Regions from separate parts of the Bordetella pertussis 18323 genome, predicted to be linked through region 1. Evidence: predicted binding sites of a transcription regulator. Region 1 holds the regulator's gene; the other holds the start of a gene.
The links. The regulator HrcA, encoded in region 1, represses chaperone genes, less so after heat shock. The targets are predictions, from matches to a motif close to TTAGCACTCNNNNNNNNNGAGTGCTAA.
Positions count from the first base shown of each region.

Region 2: a site for HrcA is predicted at 4,474-4,500, ahead of groES (co-chaperone GroES). Genes of this name have one in related genera too.

Region 1 covers NC_018518.1:1,658,262-1,667,896, reverse strand. Annotated here, with positions in the region: gene dnaJ (molecular chaperone DnaJ) at 1-304, opposite strand, end outside; gene dnaK (molecular chaperone DnaK) at 405-2,330, opposite strand; gene BN118_RS07880 (thioredoxin family protein) at 2,421-2,801, opposite strand; gene grpE (nucleotide exchange factor GrpE) at 2,809-3,363, opposite strand; gene BN118_RS07870 (hypothetical protein) at 3,505-3,747, opposite strand; gene hemH (ferrochelatase) at 3,829-4,917, opposite strand; gene hrcA (heat-inducible transcriptional repressor HrcA) at 4,975-5,979, opposite strand; gene BN118_RS07855 (NAD kinase) at 6,094-6,993, shown strand; gene recN (DNA repair protein RecN) at 7,009-8,670, shown strand; gene fur (ferric iron uptake transcriptional regulator) at 8,745-9,164, opposite strand; gene BN118_RS07840 (outer membrane protein assembly factor BamE) at 9,315-9,635, shown strand, end outside.
Region 2 covers NC_018518.1:958,095-967,729, forward strand. Annotated here, with positions in the region: gene brkA (serum resistance autotransporter BrkA) at 1-2,334, shown strand, start outside; gene groL (chaperonin GroEL) at 2,437-4,089, opposite strand; gene groES (co-chaperone GroES) at 4,122-4,409, opposite strand; gene BN118_RS04575 (DUF4286 family protein) at 4,743-5,372, opposite strand; gene BN118_RS04580 (maleate cis-trans isomerase family protein) at 5,369-6,070, opposite strand; gene BN118_RS04585 (DUF4286 family protein) at 6,119-6,754, opposite strand; gene BN118_RS04590 (FAD-dependent oxidoreductase) at 6,798-8,504, opposite strand; gene BN118_RS04595 (tripartite tricarboxylate transporter substrate binding protein) at 8,566-9,516, opposite strand.

The DNA.
Region 1 (9,635 bases):
CGAAGATCTCGCCAAAGATATCGCCGAAAGCATCGGCGAAGCCGCCGCCCATGCCGCCGCCCATGCCGGCGGCGTTCGGGTCGACCCCGGCATGGCCATAGCGGTCGTAGGCGGCGCGCTTCTGCTCGTCACCCAGGACCTCGTAGGCCTCCTTGGCTTCCTTGAACTTTTCCTCGGCTTCCTTGCTGTCCGGGTTGCGGTCCGGGTGGTACTTCATGGCCAGCTTGCGATAGGCCTTCTGCAGGTCTTCGTCGCTGGCATTCTTCGCCACACCCAGTACTTCGTAGTAATCGCGTTTTGCCATGGTGGGAGGGCCCGTCGCCGGGCCATGTTCTGAATCATCAACGCGCGCGCCCGGTAGCTGGAATCAGCTACCGGGCGTATCGCACGTCATCGTTCGGCCATTACTGGTCGCGCTTGACTTCCTTGAAGTCGGCGTCGACCACATTGTCGTCCACCGGCTTGGCGTTGTCGGCCGCCTGCTGCTGCTGGGCCTGCTGCTGCGCCTGCATGTCGGCGTACATCTTTTCGCCCAGCTTCTGCGAGGCCGTCGACAAGGCTTCCACCTTGGCGTCGATCTCGGCCTTGTCACCCGTCTTGAGGATGTCCTCGAGGTCCTTGATGGCAGCCTCGATCGACTCCTTCTCGGCGGCTTCCAGCTTCTCGCCGTACTCCGTGAGCGACTTGCGGGTGGCATGCACCAGCGCGTCGGCCTGGTTGCGGGCCTGCGCCAGCTCGGCCAGCCGGTGATCTTCCTCGGCGTTGGCCTCGGCATCCTTGACCATGCGCTGGATCTCGTCTTCCGACAGACCCGAGTTGGCCTTGATGGTGATCTTGTTTTCCTTGCCGGTGCCCTTGTCCTTGGCCGAGACGTGCAGAATGCCGTTGGCGTCGATGTCGAACGTGACCTCGATCTGCGGCAGGCCGCGCGGCGCCGGCGGGATGCCTTCCAGGTTGAACTCGCCCAGGCCCTTGTTGCCGGCCGCGATTTCGCGCTCGCCCTGGAACACCTTGATCGTCACCGCCGGCTGGTTGTCGTCGGCGGTCGAGAACGTCTGCGAGTAGCGCGTCGGGATCGTGGTGTTCTTCTGGATCATCTTGGTCATCACGCCGCCCAGGGTCTCGATGCCCAGCGACAGCGGGGTCACGTCCAGCAGCAGCACGTCCTTGCGCTCGCCCGACAGCACGGAACCCTGGATCGCGGCGCCGGCGGCAACCGCCTCATCGGGGTTGACGTCCTTGCGCGGCTCGCGGCCGAAGAATTCCTTGACCTTGTCCTGCACCTTGGGCATGCGGGTCATGCCGCCGACCAGGATCACGTCGTCGATGTCGGAAACCTTGACGCCGGCATCCTTGATGGCCACGCGGCACGGCTCGATGGTGCGCTCGATCAGCTCCTCGACCAGCGCTTCCAGCTTGGCGCGCGTGATCTTGAGGTTCAGGTGCTTGGGACCGGAGGCATCGGCCGTGATGTACGGCAGGTTGATCTCGGTCTGCTGGCTCGACGACAGCTCGATCTTGGCCTTTTCGGCGGCCTCTTTCAGGCGCTGCAGGGCCAGCACGTCCTTGGACAGGTCGACGCCCTGTTCCTTCTTGAACTCGGAGATGATGTAGTCGATGATGCGCTGGTCGAAATCCTCGCCGCCCAGGAAGGTATCGCCGTTGGTCGACAGCACCTCGAACTGCATTTCGCCGTCCACGTCGGCGATCTCGATGATCGAGACGTCGAACGTACCGCCGCCCAGGTCATAGACGACGATCTTGCGATCGCCCTTCTCGGTCTTGTCCAGGCCGAAGGCCAGCGCGGCCGCGGTCGGCTCGTTGATGATGCGCTTGACTTCCAGGCCGGCGATGCGGCCGGCGTCCTTGGTGGCCTGGCGCTGGCTGTCGTTGAAGTACGCCGGCACCGTGATCACGGCCTCGGTGACTTCCTCGCCCAGGTAGTCCTCGGCGGTCTTCTTCATCTTGCGCAGCACTTCGGCCGACACCTGGGGCGGCGCCAGCTTCTTGCCGCGCACTTCGACCCACGCGTCGCCGTTGTCGGCCTTGACGATCGAGTACGGCATCAGGTCGATGTCCTTCTGGACCGCCTTCTCGTCGAACTTGCGGCCGATCAGGCGCTTGACCGCGTACAGGGTGTTCTTGGGGTTGGTGACCGCCTGGCGCTTGGCCGGCGCGCCGACCAGCGTCTCGCCATCGTCCATGTAGGCGACGATGGAGGGGGTGGTACGGGCGCCTTCGGCGTTCTCGATGATCTTGACCTGACCGCCGTCCAGGACAGCCACGCAGCTGTTGGTCGTACCCAGGTCGATGCCAATGATTTTGCTCATGGTGGGAAATACCTTGCTATGAATTGAATACGGTAGGAATCAGGGTTTGAAACTCAGTCCCCCAGTAACTGGAGTTGGCCACAGGGTTTTTCAAGTCCCGTCCCGCAACCGCTGCATCGCGGCGCTGAACTGGGGCAATCCGGGCCAGCCGGTCACCCGGCCCAGCCGCTTGCCACTGCGGTACAGCACGAAAGTCGGCACGCCATGCAGCGAGAACCGCCGCCCCAGCGCCTCGTCGGCGTAGACGTCGGCCTCGAACCAGCTCAGCTCCAGCGCCAGGAGCGCCTGCCGCTGGAGCAAGGCGGTCTGCTTGAAAATGCCACAGTTGTAACAATCCTGGCCCCACAGGAACACGCAGCGCAGGTCGTCGCCCGGCGCGCGCACCACTTGCTCGTCGAAGCTGGCGCTGTCGACGCGGCGCATGCCGAAGACCTGGAAGACCTCGGCGGGATCGAATGGGGCGGCGGCCATGCCTGCTTCAGCCCTGGCCGGCGGACACCACGACCAGCGCCGGACGCAGCGTGCGGTCGGCGATGACGTAGCCCTTCTGCAGCAGTTGCAGCACGGTATTGGCGGGCTGGTCGGCCGGCACCGAGGAAATCGCCTGGTGCAGGTGCGGGTCGAACTTGTCGCCCTGGGCCGGCGCGATTTCCTTGAGCAGATTGCGCTCGAAGGCGGCGGTCAGCTGCTTGAGCGTGACTTCCACGCCTTCGCGCCAGGCCTGCGCCGCCTGGTCGGGCTGGGCCAGGGCGGCCTCGAGGCTGTCCTTGACCGGAACCAGGCTCTCGGCGAACGATTCGATGCCGAACTTGCGGGCCTTGGCGACGTCTTCCTGGGCGCGGCGGCGCACATTCTCGGCTTCGGCCGCGGCGCGCAGCACCTGCTCCTGCTGAGCCTTGACGGTGGCCTGGGCTGCCTCGAGCTCGGCGCGCAGGGCCGCCAGCTCGGCCGACAAATCGTCCTCGAGACCGGGCGTCGCGGCGTTTTCGCCGCTTTCAGGGGTCGAATCGACCGGCTCTTGGGGTGCCGTCATGGGAGTCCTCCAGAATATAAATTGGCTTCAAGCGCCAACGATGGGGGCGAATGCCCCCATTTCAAGTCCGGTTTTCCAGGAAAAAAAGCCCGGCTCCCATGACGCCGCCGGACGGCGCGTCGCCGCCCGGATGTTGCGGCCCTATTTTTTCCCGGGCTGGGCCGGCGCGGGCGGGTCGCTGGCGGGGAAGGTGTCCTCCAGCGCCTCGTCGACCTTGTCGTCGGGCTCGTCCCGCTCGTCCTCGGACGTGATGGCGATCGGGTCGCTGGCGGGGAAGGTCTCCAGCAGCGCCTCGTCGAGTTCGCGCTCGAGCTGGTCTTCTTCCAGGTTGGCATGCCCGGGCGGACCCGAGGTGCCGATGGTGGGCTTGCGAGGAGGATTCATGGCCGTCTCCCTGAAAATGCTGCACATTCGCGGAATGGACCGGCGCGCTCGCGCCCGCCGCTTCAACCACAGTGTACGCGTTCAGGGATTGCCGGTCGGCCAGCCCCGCAACTGGCGTTCGACCAGGTCGGTCAGGCCTTCGATCCAGGGCGGGCAGTCATTCAGCGCCGGGATGTAGCGGAACTGCCTGCCGCCGGCCGCCACGAAGGCGTCGCGGCATTCCTGGCTGATTTCCTCGAGCGTTTCCAGGCAGTCGGCCACGAACCCCGGACACACCACGTCGACCTCGGTCACGCCCTGCCGGGCCAGTTCCGCCAGGGTGGGCTCGGTATAGGGTTCGAGCCAGCGCGCCGAGCCGAACCGGCTCTGGAATGTCACCTCGACCTCGTCCTCGCGCAGGCCCAGGCGCTCGCGCAGCAGGCGCGCGGTATCGAGGCAATCGCGGTAGTAGGGGTCGCCCAGTTCGATCGAATAGCGCGGCAGCCCATGAAAGCTCATGACCAGCTTCTGGGGCCGGCCGTGGGCCTGCCAGAATTCGGCGATGCGTCCGGCCTGCGCCTCGACGTAGGCCGGGTCGTTGTGGAAGCGCTTGACGAAGCGCAGCGCCGGCTGGTCGCGCAGGCGCCCCGCGTGGCGCGTCACGGCATCGACCACCGTGGCCGTGGTGCTGGCCGCGTATTGCGGGTACAGCGGCACGGCCAGGATGTGATCGCAGCCGCGCTCGCGCAAGGCCGTGATCGCCGCCGGGATCGACGGCTTGCCATAGCGCATGGCCAGCTCCACCTCGGCATGCACTCCGCGCGCGGCCAGGCCCTGGCGCACCCCTGCGGCCTGCCTCTGGCTGTAGACCAGCAGGGGCGAGCCCTCCTCCATCCAGATGCCGGCATAGCGCGGCGCCAGCTTCTTGGGCCGCATGGTCAATACCAGCCCGTGCAGGATGGGCATCCACAGATAGCGCGGAATCTCGATCACGCGCGGGTCGGACAGGAATTCGCCCAGGTACCGCCGTATCGCGCCGCGCGTGGGCTCATCGGGGGTGCCCAGGTTGACCAGCAGCACGCCGACGCGCCCCGGTCCGCATGGCGGCGGGTTTTCGTCGAAAGGGTCCTGCGCGGGGGTTTCGGGCAGATAGCGTTCGGGCCAAAGGTACTTGAACAGGCGAAGAAACACGAAGACACCTCTCAAGGCGCCGCCCCGCGCGCAGGCGGTATCCGGCCCGAAATGGGATTATTGGTTGTGGCTCAAGGCGTTGGACAGCAAGCGCGCAGTGATGTCGACAATGGGGATGACCCGCTCGTACGCCATCCGGGTAGGGCCGATGACCCCCAGCGTGCCGATGACCTTGCCATCCACGCCATACGGCGCCGTGATGACCGACACTTCTTCCATCGGCACCAGCTGCGAATCGCCGCCGATGTAGATCTGCACCCCTTGCGCGCGGCTGGAGACGTCCAGCAACTGCAGCAGATCGGTTTTCTTTTCGAACAACGAGAACATCTTGCGCAGCCGGTCCATGTCGGAAGCGATGTCGGTCACGTCCAGCAGCTTGCGCTCGCCGGAGATCACCACCGCCTCGCCGTCGTCGGCCGCCTCGGCGCCGGCCTCGACCGCCGCCTGCATCAGGCGCGAGATATCGTCGCGCAGTTGCGCCAGTTCGGTCGACAGCGTGCGGCGCACGGCATCGAACGACTTGCCGGAGAAGTGCACGTTGAAGAAATTGCCCGCCTCCAGCAGCTCGGCTTCGGTGTAGTCGCGCTGCGCCGACAGGATGCGGTTCTGCACATCGCCCTCGGGGGTCACGATGATCAGCAGCACCCGCTTGTCGGACAGGCGGATGAACTCGATCTGGCGGAAAATCTGGGTCCGCTTGGGCGTGAGCACCACGCCGGCGAACTGGGTGAGGTTGGACAGCAGCGCCGCCGCCGCGTTGACCGCCCGGCTGGGCTCGGACACGGGCAGCAGCTCGCCGATATGGGCGGGCTCGAACTGGTAGGCGCGCACCGCCAGCAGCGAATCGACGAACATGCGATACCCGCGCGGCGTGGGCACCCTTCCAGCCGAGGTGTGGGGGCTGTGGATCAGCCCCAGCTCTTCCAGGTCGGCCATGACATTGCGTATCGTGGCCGGCGACAGATCGAACACTTTGGAAAGCGTGCGTGAGCCGACCGGTTGCCCGTCGGCGATGTAGCGTTCGATCAACGCCTTGAGCAATGCGCGTGCGCGGTCATCCATGAGCGTATTTTAGGGAAACTTTCAACAAAGGGGCGTTTTTTGTCCAGCACGGCAATATGCGGCCCCATATAATCGCAAAATCGGCATCTCAAAACACACTTTACGCGGCTCGCCATGTACTTTCCCATTGTCGCCCTGATCGGCAGATACCAGGACACCGGCCTGGACGCACCGCTGACCGCGCTGGCGCAAATGCTGACGCAGGCCGGCCGCCGCGTGCTGGTCGAGGCCGAGACGGCGCGCAACGCCGGCGTCAGCGGCTATCCCGTGGCCGACTGGGATGAAATCGGCCGCACCGCCACGCTGGCGGTCGTGATGGGCGGCGACGGCACCGTGCTGGGCGCGGCGCGCCACCTCGCGCCGTACGGCGTGCCGCTGATCGGCATCAACCACGGGCGGCTGGGCTTCATCACCGACATTCCGCTGCAGGATGCCCACGACGCGCTGGGCCGCGTGCTGGAAGGCAACTACCAGGCCGAGGACCGCATGCTGCTGCAAGGCGGCGTCTGGCGCGGCGAGCAGCAGATGTACTCGGCCTCGGCCGTCAACGACGTGGTGCTCAACCGCGCCGGCCGCGGCGGCATGATCGAAGTGCGGGTCGAACTCGACGGCGCCTTCATGTACACGCAGCGCGCCGACGGCCTGATCATCGCCACGCCCACCGGCTCCACCGCCTACTCGCTGTCGGCCAACGGCCCCATCCTGCATCCCGGCATGAATGCCATGGTGCTGGTGCCGGTCGCGCCCCAGACCCTCTCCAACCGCCCGATCGTCATTCCCGACAGCGGCGTGCTCAACATGACGCTGACGGCCATGGGGCGGGTGGAAATCGGCGCCAGCGTGCATTTCGACATGCAGACCTGGTCCGACCTGCAGCCGGGCGACCGCATCACGGTGCAGCGCGCCCCGCATATCATCCGCTTCGTGCACCCCGAAGGCTACAGCTTCTTCTCCACCCTGCGCCGCAAGTTGCACTGGAACCTGATGCCGCAGGCCACCGACAACCTTGAGTAGCCCGTCGCGTCCGCCATGTTGCGAACCCTCCATATCCGCGATTTCGTCATCGTCGAACAGACCGAGCTCCACTTCGGCGACGGCTTTACCGTCTTTTCCGGCGAAACCGGCGCCGGCAAGTCGATCCTGATCGATGCGCTGGCCCTGACGCTGGGCGAGCGCGGCGACGCCTCGATGCTGCGCGAAGGCGCGGCGCGCGCCGATATCACCGCCGTCTTCGACGCCCCGCCCGCCCTGCGCGACTGGCTGGCCGAACGCGAACTCGACAGCGGCGACGAACTGGCGCTGCGCCGCGTCATCGACAGCCAGGGCCGCAGCCGCGCCTACATCAACGGCATGCCGGCCACGATCGCCCAATTGCGCGAGCTCGGCGACGGACTGGTCGACATCCACGGCCAGCACGCCCACCAAAGCCTGATGCGCCCCGAGGCCCAGCGCGACCTGCTCGACGCCCACGGCGGGCACGCCGAACTGCGCCAGACGGTGGCGCAGGCCTGGAAGCAATGGCGCGCGCTGGCCCGCCAGCTCGATACCGCCGAGCAGGACGCCGAGGCGCTGGCCGCCGAACGCGACCGCCTGCAATGGCAGTCGGACGAACTGGACCGCCTGGGGCTGGGTCCGGACGAATGGGATGCGCTGCAAACCGAGCACACCCGGCTGTCGCACGCCCAGTCGCTGCTGGACGGGGCCTCGCGCATCCTCGAGGCGCTGGACGGCGAGCACGACTCGGCCCAGCACCGCCTCAATGGCGCCGCCCACCAATTGCAGCAGATGCTGCGCCACGACCCCGCCCTGCAAGGCATCGGCGACGAACTCGAATCGGCCCGCATCGCGATCACCGAAGCCGTCTCCGACCTGAACAACTACGTCAGCCGGGTCGAACTGGACCCGCAGCGCCTGGCCGATGTCGAAGCCCGGCTGAGCGCCGTGTTCGAGACCGCCCGCAAGTTCAAGTGCGAACCGCACGACCTGCCCGCGCTGCGCGACTCCCTGCACGGCAAGCTGGCCGAAATGCAGGCCGCCAGCGACGTGCAGGCGCTACGCGCGCAGGCCGAGGCGGCGCAGGCCCGATACGAAGCCGCGGCGGCGCGCCTGTCGGCCGCGCGGCGCAAGATCGCCAAGGATCTCGGCAAGCAGGTCACCCAGGCCATGCAGACCCTGTCCATGCAGGGCGGGCGTTTCGAGGCGGCCCTGACCGGCGGCGCGCCGTCGGCGCATGGCAGCGAGCAGGTGGAGTTCCTGGTCGCGGGCCACGCGGGCAGCACGCCGCGGCCATTGGCCAAGGTGGCCTCGGGGGGCGAACTGTCGCGTATTTCGCTGGCGCTGTCGGTGATCGCCAGCCGCGCCGCGCGCGTGCCCACCCTGATCTTCGACGAGGTCGACAGCGGCGTGGGCGGCGCGGTGGCGGAAGCGGTCGGCAAGCTGCTGCGCGAACTGGGCCAGCGCCACCAGGTGCTGTGCGTGACGCACCTGCCGCAAGTGGCGGCCTGCGCCCATGCGCAGTATCGCGTCAGCAAGGTCGAAAGCGGCGGTTCCACGCGCTCGCGCATCGCCGAGCTGGATGCCGAGGCGCGGGTCGAGGAAGTCGCGCGCATGCTGGGCGGCATCAAGATCACGGCCACCACCCGCGACCACGCACGCGAAATGCTGGGCGGCCATACCGCGCCGGCGGCCTGAGCGCGCCTGCTACCAAACCGCAAAAAAAAACCTCCAGGCTTGCGCCTGGAGGCAGGGTTGGTAGAGCCGGAGGATCAGCGGCCCTTCTGACAGTTTCCGCAAATGCCGTACAACACCATGGCATGGCTTTCGAGCACAAAGCCGTTGTCCTTCGCCACCTTGTATTGACGCTTCTCAATATCGGGATCCGAAAACTCGAATACCGTACCGCAATTGGTGCAGATGAGGTGATCGTGGTGATCGCCATCATTCAGCTCGAACACCGCCTTGCCGGTATCGAACTGGCTACGCGTGAGGATGCCCGCCTGCTCGAACTGCGTCAGCACGCGATATACCGTCGCCAGCCCGATTTCCACATTCTCGGCGATCAGCGCGCGATAGACATCTTCCGCGCTGAGGTGGCGGAGGTCGGATTTACGAAAAATGTCAAGGATCTTCAGGCGGGGAAACGTCGCCTTCAGGCCCATGTTTTTCAGTTCGCTTTGGTCGCTCATGGTGTAATCGCTCTCCATCCGCGGTGGCATGGGGGGTCGATGGTCGACGCAAGCCAGCGTAGCCATCACCCGCTGCCCCACGGAACTATCGTTATGAAACCTTTATGATAACGGTTTTATCCGTTTCCAATAATAGGGGCGCTAGTGTCCATGATCGCACGTATTTCCCTGCGGCCTCTGAAGGGGCTCGCGGTGGCTGTCCTGGCAGCCTCCGCCCTGACCGCCTGCTCGTCCGGCAAATGGGGATTCCCCTACAAGGCCGGCGTCCAGCAAGGCAACTGGATCACCAAAGAGCAGGTCGCCCTGCTGCAGCAAGGCATGTCGCGCGAACAGGTGCGCTTCGCCCTGGGCAGCCCCACGCTGACCAGCGTGCTGCACGCCGATCGCTGGGATTACCCCTACTACTTCAAGCCCGGCTACGGCAAGGCGCAGGAACGCCAGTTCACCGTGTGGTTCGAGAACGACCACCTG
Region 2 (9,635 bases), 700 kb from region 1:
ATGGGCCCGGGATTCCCGCCGCCGCCTCCACCGCTTCCCGGGGCGCCGCTGGCCGCGCATCCGCCGCTCGATCGCGTTGCCGCGGTGCACGCCGGCCAGGACGGCAAGGTGACACTGCGGGAGGTGGCGCTGCGGGCTCACGGGCCGCAGGCGACGGGCGTCTATGCGTATATGCCTGGCAGCGAAATCACCCTGCAGGGAGGCACAGTCAGCGTGCAGGGCGATGACGGGGCCGGCGTGGTCGCCGGCGCGGGCCTGCTCGACGCCTTGCCGCCCGGCGGCACGGTGCGGCTGGACGGAACCACGGTGTCGACCGATGGCGCCAACACCGATGCCGTGCTGGTTCGCGGCGACGCGGCGCGCGCCGAGGTCGTCAACACCGTGCTGCGCACCGCCAAGAGCCTGGCCGCCGGCGTATCGGCCCAGCATGGAGGCCGCGTCACGCTGCGGCAGACCCGCATCGAGACCGCGGGCGCGGGGGCCGAGGGCATCTCCGTGCTGGGCTTCGAGCCGCAGTCCGGCTCCGGCCCGGCCAGCGTCGACATGCAGGGCGGCAGCATCACCACGACCGGCAACCGCGCCGCCGGCATCGCGCTCACCCACGGCAGCGCCCGCCTGGAAGGCGTGGCGGTGCGCGCCGAGGGCAGCGGCTCGAGCGCCGCGCAGCTGGCCAACGGCACGCTGGTCGTCAGCGCAGGGTCGCTGGCCTCGGCCCAGTCCGGCGCGATCAGCGTGACCGACACGCCGCTGAAGCTGATGCCGGGCGCCCTGGCCAGCAGCACGGTCTCGGTCCGGTTGACCGACGGCGCCACGGCGCAAGGCGGCAATGGCGTGTTCCTCCAGCAGCATTCCACCATTCCGGTGGCGGTTGCCCTCGAGAGCGGCGCCCTGGCTCGCGGCGATATCGTCGCCGACGGCAACAAGCCCCTCGATGCCGGGATCTCCCTCAGCGTGGCCAGCGGCGCCGCCTGGCACGGCGCCACCCAGGTGCTCCAGTCGGCCACGCTGGGCAAGGGCGGAACCTGGGTCGTGAACGCCGACTCCCGGGTGCAGGACATGTCGATGCGCGGCGGGCGGGTCGAATTCCAGGCGCCCGCGCCCGAGGCCTCTTACAAGACCCTGACCCTGCAAACCCTGGACGGCAACGGCGTGTTCGTGCTGAACACCAACGTCGCCGCCGGGCAGAACGACCAGTTGCGGGTCACCGGCCGCGCCGATGGCCAGCACCGCGTGCTGGTGCGCAATGCCGGAGGCGAGGCCGACAGCCGGGGCGCCCGCCTGGGCCTGGTGCATACCCAGGGGCAGGGCAACGCCACCTTCCGGCTGGCCAACGTCGGCAAGGCGGTTGACCTGGGCACGTGGCGCTACAGCCTGGCGGAGGATCCGAAGACGCATGTCTGGAGCTTGCAGCGCGCGGGCCAGGCCCTGTCGGGGGCGGCCAATGCCGCCGTGAACGCGGCGGATCTTTCCAGCATCGCCCTGGCCGAGTCCAACGCGCTGGACAAGCGCCTGGGCGAGCTGCGCCTGCGCGCCGACGCCGGCGGGCCATGGGCGCGTACGTTCAGCGAGCGCCAGCAGATCAGCAACCGCCACGCCCGCGCCTACGACCAGACGGTCAGCGGGCTGGAGATCGGCCTGGACCGTGGCTGGAGCGCGTCGGGCGGGCGCTGGTACGCCGGCGGCCTGCTCGGCTACACCTATGCCGACCGCACCTATCCCGGCGACGGTGGCGGCAAGGTCAAGGGCCTGCACGTCGGCGGCTACGCCGCCTATGTCGGCGATGGCGGCTACTATCTCGACACCGTGCTGCGGCTGGGCCGCTACGATCAGCAATACAACATTGCCGGCACCGATGGCGGCCGCGTCACCGCCGACTACCGCACAAGCGGCGCCGCATGGTCGCTCGAAGGCGGGCGCCGGTTCGAGCTGCCCAACGACTGGTTCGCCGAACCGCAGGCCGAGGTCATGCTGTGGCGCACGTCAGGCAAGCGCTATCGCGCCAGCAATGGCCTGCGCGTCAAGGTGGACGCCAACACCGCCACGCTGGGCCGCCTGGGCTTGCGCTTCGGCCGCCGCATCGCCCTGGCCGGCGGCAACATCGTGCAGCCCTACGCCAGGCTCGGCTGGACGCAGGAGTTCAAAAGCACGGGCGATGTGCGCACCAATGGCATTGGCCATGCCGGCGCAGGCCGCCACGGCCGCGTGGAACTGGGCGCGGGCGTCGACGCCGCGTTGGGCAAGGGGCACAACCTCTATGCTTCGTACGAGTACGCGGCGGGCGACCGGATCAACATTCCGTGGTCGTTCCACGCCGGCTACCGCTACAGCTTCTGAGCGAGCTCCAATGAAAAACCCCGCCAGGCGAACCTGGCGGGGTTTTTTTTGGGAAGGCCGCGCCGCGGCAAGCCGCGGCGGTTTCGGCCGGGAAGGCGGGACTTAGAAGTCCATGCCGCCCATGCCGCCCATGCCGCCCATGCCGCCGGGCATTGCCGGAGCAGCAGCGGGCTTGTTTTCCATCAGCTCGACCACGGCGGCTTCGGCCGTCAGCAGCAGGCTGGCCACCGAAGCGGCGTTCTGCAGCGCGGTGCGGGTGACCTTGGTCGGGTCCAGCACGCCTTGCTCGACCAGGTCGCCGTACTCGCCGGTCGCGGCGTTGTAGCCGTAGTTGCCCTTGCCGTTGAGCACGGTGTTGACCACCACGCTGGCTTCGTCGCCGGCGTTGGTGACGATGGTGCGCAGGGGCTCTTCGACAGCGCGCAGGATCAGCTTGATGCCGGCGTTCTGGTCAGCCGTGTCGCCCTTCAGGCCAGTGATGGCCTGCTTGGCGCGCAGCAGCGCAACGCCACCGCCAGGAACCACGCCTTCTTCCACCGCGGCACGCGTGGCGTGCAGGGCGTCTTCGACGCGAGCCTTCTTTTCCTTCATTTCGACTTCGGTGGCAGCACCGACGCGAATCACGGCAACGCCGCCGGCCAGCTTGGCCACGCGCTCTTGCAGCTTCTCGCGGTCGTAGTCCGAGGTGGCTTCCTCGATCTGGGCGCGGATCTGCTTGACGCGCGCTTCGATCGACTTGCCGTCGCCGGCGCCGTCGATGATCGTGGTGTTTTCCTTGGCCACTTCGATGCGCTTGGCCTGGCCCAGATCCTGCAGCGTGGCCTTTTCCAGCGACATGCCGGTTTCTTCGGAGATCACCGTGCCGCCCGTCAGGATGGCGATGTCTTCCAGCATGGCCTTGCGACGGTCGCCGAAGCCCGGGGCCTTGACGGCGGTGGTCTTCAGGATGCCGCGGATGTTGTTCACGACCAGGGTGGCCAGCGCTTCGCCTTCGACGTCTTCGGCGATGATCAGCAGCGGACGGCTCGACTTGGCGACTTGCTCCAGCACGGGCAGCAGGTCACGGATGTTGCTGACCTTCTTGTCGTAGATCAGGACATACGGATCGTCCAGCGCGGCGACTTGCTTTTCCGGGCTGTTGATGAAGTAGGGCGACAGGTAGCCGCGGTCGAATTGCATGCCTTCGACGACATCCAGTTCGTTTTCCAGCGACTTGCCGTCTTCGACGGTGATCACGCCTTCCTTGCCGACCTTGTCCATCGCGTCAGCGATGATCTGGCCGATCGAGGCATCGCTGTTGGCCGAGATCGAGCCAACCTGGGCGATTTCCTTGCTGGTGGTGACCGGCTTGGACAGTTTCTTCAGCTCTTCCACGGCGGCGGCCACGGCCTTGTCGATGCCGCGTTTGAGGTCGATCGGGTTGAAGCCGGCGGCGACGTACTTCAGGCCTTCCTGAACGACGGCCTGGGCCAGCACGGTGGCGGTGGTGGTGCCGTCACCGGCGTTGTCGGAGGTCTTGGAGGCAACGTCCTTGACCAGCTGGGCGCCGATGTTCTCGAACTTGTCCTTCAGTTCGATTTCCTTGGCGACGGACACGCCGTCCTTGGTCACCGTCGGGGCGCCGAACGAGCGCTCCAGCACGACGTTGCGACCCTTGGGGCCCAGGGTGGTCTTGACGGCGTTGGCGAGGACGTTCACGCCGCGCACGATGCGCACGCGGGCTTCGTCGGCAAACAGAACTTGCTTGGCAGCCATTGTTAGCTTCCTTAGAGAATTCGGTTACGCAATTACTGGATCACGGCGAGGATTTCGTCCTCGCGGATGACGAGCAGCTCTTCGCCATCGACCTTGACGGTCTGGCCGGCGTACTTGCCGAACAGGACCTTGTCGCCAGCCTTCAGGTCGACCGGCAGGATCTTGCCGTCTTCGGTCTTCTTGCCGGGGCCGACGGCCACGACTTCACCTTGATCCGGCTTTTCGGCGGCGCTGTCGGGAATGACGATGCCCGAGGCAGTCTTGCGCTCGTTGTCCAGGCGTTTGACGATCACGCGATCGTGCAGGGGACGCAGGGCCATGAGGAACTCCTGTTTCTAAAGAAAAGAAGAAAAATGATCGGTATTTGGCGCGGGGAGCCTGTTGTTAGCACTCACTGGCGACGAGTGCTAATTATAGGGATGCTTCCGCAGGGTTCAAGGGGGGAGGCGGTGCTTGTTACATATTGGCGGGTCTTCGCTGCAGGCCGCCACGCCCGGAGACGCCGGAATCCCCCCTCGCAGATACGGCGCCTTGCCGCCGGGGCGGCGAGACCGGGGCGGGCGCATGGCGAGGCCCGGGAATCGGCGGCCGGGTTCAAGCGCGAGGCGGTGCGGCCGTTGCGCCAGGGCGGGCAGGGGGCGGCGTTGCTGGGCTCAGCTCTCGGGATACACGCCGTGCAAGGCGCCACGCGTCCAGTATGGGGTGTACTCGTTGATCATGTCCAAGTGCCTGGCGTAGGGGCCCAGTCCAGAGGTTTTTTCCTGGTGCGAGAAGGATTCGTGGGCTTCAACCAAGGCCAGGAATCGTGGGCCGTTATCGGCGGGCTCGCGATACACGCGAAGCTGCTGAACGCCGGCCCGGTTCGAGAAAGCGCTGCGCAGCGTGCTTACTAGGTCTGCCTCGTGTTGCAGCGTCAAGCCGACGAACCTCAGCAGCAGCAGCCTTGGCGCGCGTTGCGTGATGGCCTGCCGGGGATAGACCTGCTGCGCGGCCATGCGCGACTGGCCGCGCACCCGGTTGAGCACGCGTTTGCTCCATGGGCTGAAGCGCTCGCCGGATACGTCCTGGTAGGGCTTGTCGTCCAGGACCTCGATATTCGACAGGTCATACAAGGCCAGGTAGCGCGGCCAGCCCGCCACGCACACGTATCGCAGGGCGGTCTCGAATCCTGGCAGGCCGGCCCGTTCCGGCAGGTGCTCGGTGTCGTACCAGTCGTTGAATTCCGCTTCCATGCCGGCGGGCGGTTCCATGGAGACAAGCAGCAGGGCTTTGGAGTGGGTCATGATGCGATTGCCTGGATTTGCGTTGCCATGGCCTGGATCGACGAATAGACCGGCCGGCCGAATTCGGTTTCAAGCTGGTGCAGCACGTTGAAGGTGGGCAATTGCGCACAGGCGATGAACATCGCTTCGCAATCGTCGTTCATGGTCTGCCTGGCGATATGCGAGACGGCCTGGGCGCTGATTCTGCCCAGCTCATCCACATCCTTGGCGTACAGGCTGTCGAAGGCGGCGATCTCGATGCCGGCATTTGAAATGAAGCCTTTCAGCTGGGCATTGACGGCATCCGAGTACGGGGTCACCACCGCAACCTTGCGTATGCCGTCCTGGGTCAGCACGGACGTCATGGAGCTGGCTATGGTCGCGACGGGCTTGCCGGTGTTTTCGCGCAGTTGGCGCGCCAGTTCCTGGTCGCCCACGGGGCCCAGCAGGAATCCGGCGGCCGTGCAGCCATATGCCACGACATCGATGTCGCCGGTACCCAGCTTTTCCCTGGCCAGGGCCAGCGCGTTTTCCTTGTAGGCCGGCAAGGCCGCCGCATTCAGCAGGCCTTTGTCTCGTGGGATTTTGACGACTTCAAGGCGGCAGCCGGGCAGCCAGAGCGGCAGTTCCTCTGCCACCCTGGTGTTGTTCTCTGGAATCAAGACGCCGATGCGTATGGCCGTGGGCATGATGAACCTTTGGTAGTGTGACTTGTGCACGCCTGCGCGCCGGGGGCGGCGTGCGGCGGGAAGGCAGGGGGCGCTCTTTTACTGAGCCTCGAAAACCGAAGGCACGTAGCCTCTGCGCCAATACGGGATGTAGAACGTCATCAGGTCCAGATGGTCGGCCGCCGGTCCAAGGGCGCTGGCGGTGACCGGAATCCGCGGGTCGTGCGCGCGGCATTCCACCAGCGCGATATAGTCGCCCTGCAGTGGCCCGGATCCCCTGAAAACCCTGGCCTGAAGCAGATCTTCAGACGAATCCACGATGGCCTGCAGCCCCTCGATGAGCGCTACCTCATGGGCGCCCGGCATCTCGCGAAAACGCATCACCGCCACTTGCAGCGGCCGGCCCCGATCTCCCATCAAGGCGGGGCCGGGGTATATCTGGTCGCCGGAAAACCGGTACTGGCCATGCAGCTTGGTCAGGATGCGCTGCGCCCAGGGCGAGAAGCGGGCGCCCGGAGCGCGCGTGTACTGGGGGTGTTCAAGCGCATCGACCGAGGCAAGGTCGTACAGGGCCACATATTTGGGCCATCCTTTTACCGCGACATACCGCGACGAGCGATCGAAGCCGGGAACCGTCGACAGGCGCGGAAAGTGTTCCGTGTCGTACCACTCGTTGAACTCTTCTTCCAGGTCCCCGGGCGGGGTCATCATGGCAAGCAGCAGGGCCTTCGTCATATGTCATCCTGGTAAGGTGGTGGTCTCAAGGGCTGGCGCCGCGTCACGGTTTCGAGAGCGACTGGACGGCAAGGTAGGCGCCCACGATCGCGGGCCCCAGTGTCGATCCGCCGGGGTAGAAGCCCCGAAACGGCGAGGCCTGGTTGTTGCCGCAGGCATACAGGCCGGATATGGGTTGCCCTGCGGCATTCAGGGCCTGCCCGGACGCGCTGGTCTTCAGGCCCATCGCGGTGCCTATCGTCGCGGGGTGGATCCGCAGGGCGACAAAAGGCGGCGTTTCGATAGGCGCGAGATTGGGGTTGGGCCAGGTCATATTGTGGCCGAACATTCTGTTGTAGGCCGAGGCCCCCTTGTGGAAGTCGGGGTCCTGGCCCGTGCGGGCGCTTTGGTTGTGGCGCTGCACGGCGGCGGCCAGGGCGCCTGGATCGATGCCGATCTTCGGGCCCAGCTTGTCGAGCGTGCTGGCGACGGTGATGTAGCCACGGCGAATCCAGGGGCGCAGCGAGCGGTTCCATGGCCAGGGCCGTATGAGCCCCAATCCGTGCCTGCGGACGAACTCGCGGTCGGTGATGAAGTAGAAGGGTTTTCCATCCGCCCCGCCGTTGGCGAAGATCGCGGTGACGATATCGTGGTAAGAGTTGGCCTCGTTGACAAACCGTTCCCCTTGTTCGTTGACCGCGATCACCCCGGGCCGGCCGCGATCGAGATAGCCGTAGATGACGGGAGTATCGGCGCCGTTCTTTTCGCGGCTGGCCGACGCGGGGGTCCAGAAGCCGACGCTGCTGAGCTCGCGGTCTACCGAGGCGCCCGCATCCAGCGCCGCCTGGATCCCTGCGCCCGTGCAGGCGGGGTTGCACAGGCTGAAGCGATGCGGAGTCGCCGGGCCGTAGCGCCGCAGCATTTCCTGGTTGTGCGCGAACCCGCCAGTGGCAAGCAACACGGCTTTCGACGCCCGGATACGCTTGGGCACGCCGCCGACGACCACGGTCGCGCCGATCACCCGGTCATGGTCGATCGCCAGGCTTTCAAGGTCGGCCTGGGTCAGAATCCTGCAGCCGAGTTTGTCGACACTGTAAAGAAGCCGCGCAGCCAGGGCGTTGCCCGAGCGCAGGTCGGTGCCACGGGCATACCGGATACGGTCCATCCCATACCGCAGCAGCTTGCGCAGCACGCGCATGAGGGCCCGGGGCGATGAGAACGGGCGCAGAAAGTCATGGACCTCTTCGGGGCCGAGCATCAGCCCGCCCAGGACCATCAAGCGGTGCAAGGGGGGATGCAGCAAGGAAAAATTGCGTCCCAGCTTCTTGCCGTCGAAGGGTTGCGGAAACAGCGAGCGTCCGCGTGTCGCGCCGCCCGGCAGGCTTGACCGATAGTCCGGCCAACTCGACAGGTCGAACTTCACCTCCGTATTTTCATTCAGGAAGTCGATGACCTTGCCTCCCGTGGCAAGGTAGGTGTCTATCACTTCCTCCTGGTAGAAATCGCCCAGCAGCGCCTTCAGGTATGTCCTGGCCGCCTCGAGCGTATCGCCCGCGGCCAGCCCGGCCTTGGTGCCAGGCACCCAGATGCCGCCGCCCGAGGTCGCGGTGGTGCCGCCCACATAGGCGAGTTTTTCGCAGATCAGTACGCGCAGACCTGCCTGCGCGGCAAACAGTGCGGCGGACAGGCCGCCGGCCCCGCTGCCTATCACCAGGACGTCGGTCTCGTCGTCCCAGCGTTCTGGACTGGCTTCAGATACTACGGGGCTCATCGCCGCACTCCTGGCAGGAATCTCTTGGTGTTTTGCTGCATGCATGCCGTGCCCAGGGACCCTATTGCTGCCTGGCGCCCAATTCATCGACCGTCGCCATCCATTTGGCTTCTTCCGCCGCCAGGAACTGGCTCAGTTCTTCGGGCGAGGAGCCCCGCTGTTCCACGCCTTGCGCCGTCAGCTTGGCTATGAGGTCGGGATTCTGCAGCGCGGCCCTGGTGCTTTCGTTCAAGCGCTTGACGATGTCTGGCGGAACGTTTGCCGGGGCCAGCAGTGCGTACCACACCGTGCTGGTGAAGCCGGGCAGGCCCGCCTCGATGGCGGTGGGCAGGTCGGGCAGCAGTGCGCTGCGTTTCGCGCTGGTGACGGCCAGGGCCCGGATCTTCTGCGACTGTATCTGCGGCACCATGGGGCCGATGCCGCTCATCATGAACTGCACATCGCCGCTCATCAGCGCAACCGCCGCGGGCGCCGCGCCCTTGTATGGAATCCGCTGCAAATTCAAGCCGGCGGATTTCAGCATGAGCGCGGTCTGCAGATAGGTGATGCTGGCCGTGGTCGCGTAGTTGAGCTGGCCGTCGCGCGCCTTGGCGTAGTCGATGAATTCCTTCAGCGTCCTGGCCGGCAGGTCGGTTGGAATGGCGACGACGTTGGGCACTTCGCCGATCGTCGAAATGGGCGTGAAGTCGTCGCGAACCTTGAATTTCGCGTCCTTGAACAGGCTGGGATTGATGGCGTGCGCGGAAGAGGCCAGATAAATGGTGTAGCCGTCGGGCTTTGCGTTCCGGACGGCCTGGGAGGCCAGCAGGCTGTCGGCGCCGGGGCGGTTTTCGACCACTATCGGCACCCCCAGCTCGGCGGCAAGCTGCTGGGCGAAGGCGCGCGCCATGACATCGGTGGGGCCGCCGGCTGCAAACCCGGCTATCAGGGTGACCGGCTTGGATGGGTAATCGGACGCCATGGACAGCATGGGCATCAGTGCGGCCAGGCCGGCAAGCATTAATTTGATCATTTTGTCTCCCTTAATAAGTTATTTGAATCTGCATAATCAATAATCAGAATGAATGCTGCATGAATATCGGTGCCGCCCGGCGCCGTGTTTATGAACGGCATGGTATGAATACTCATTCA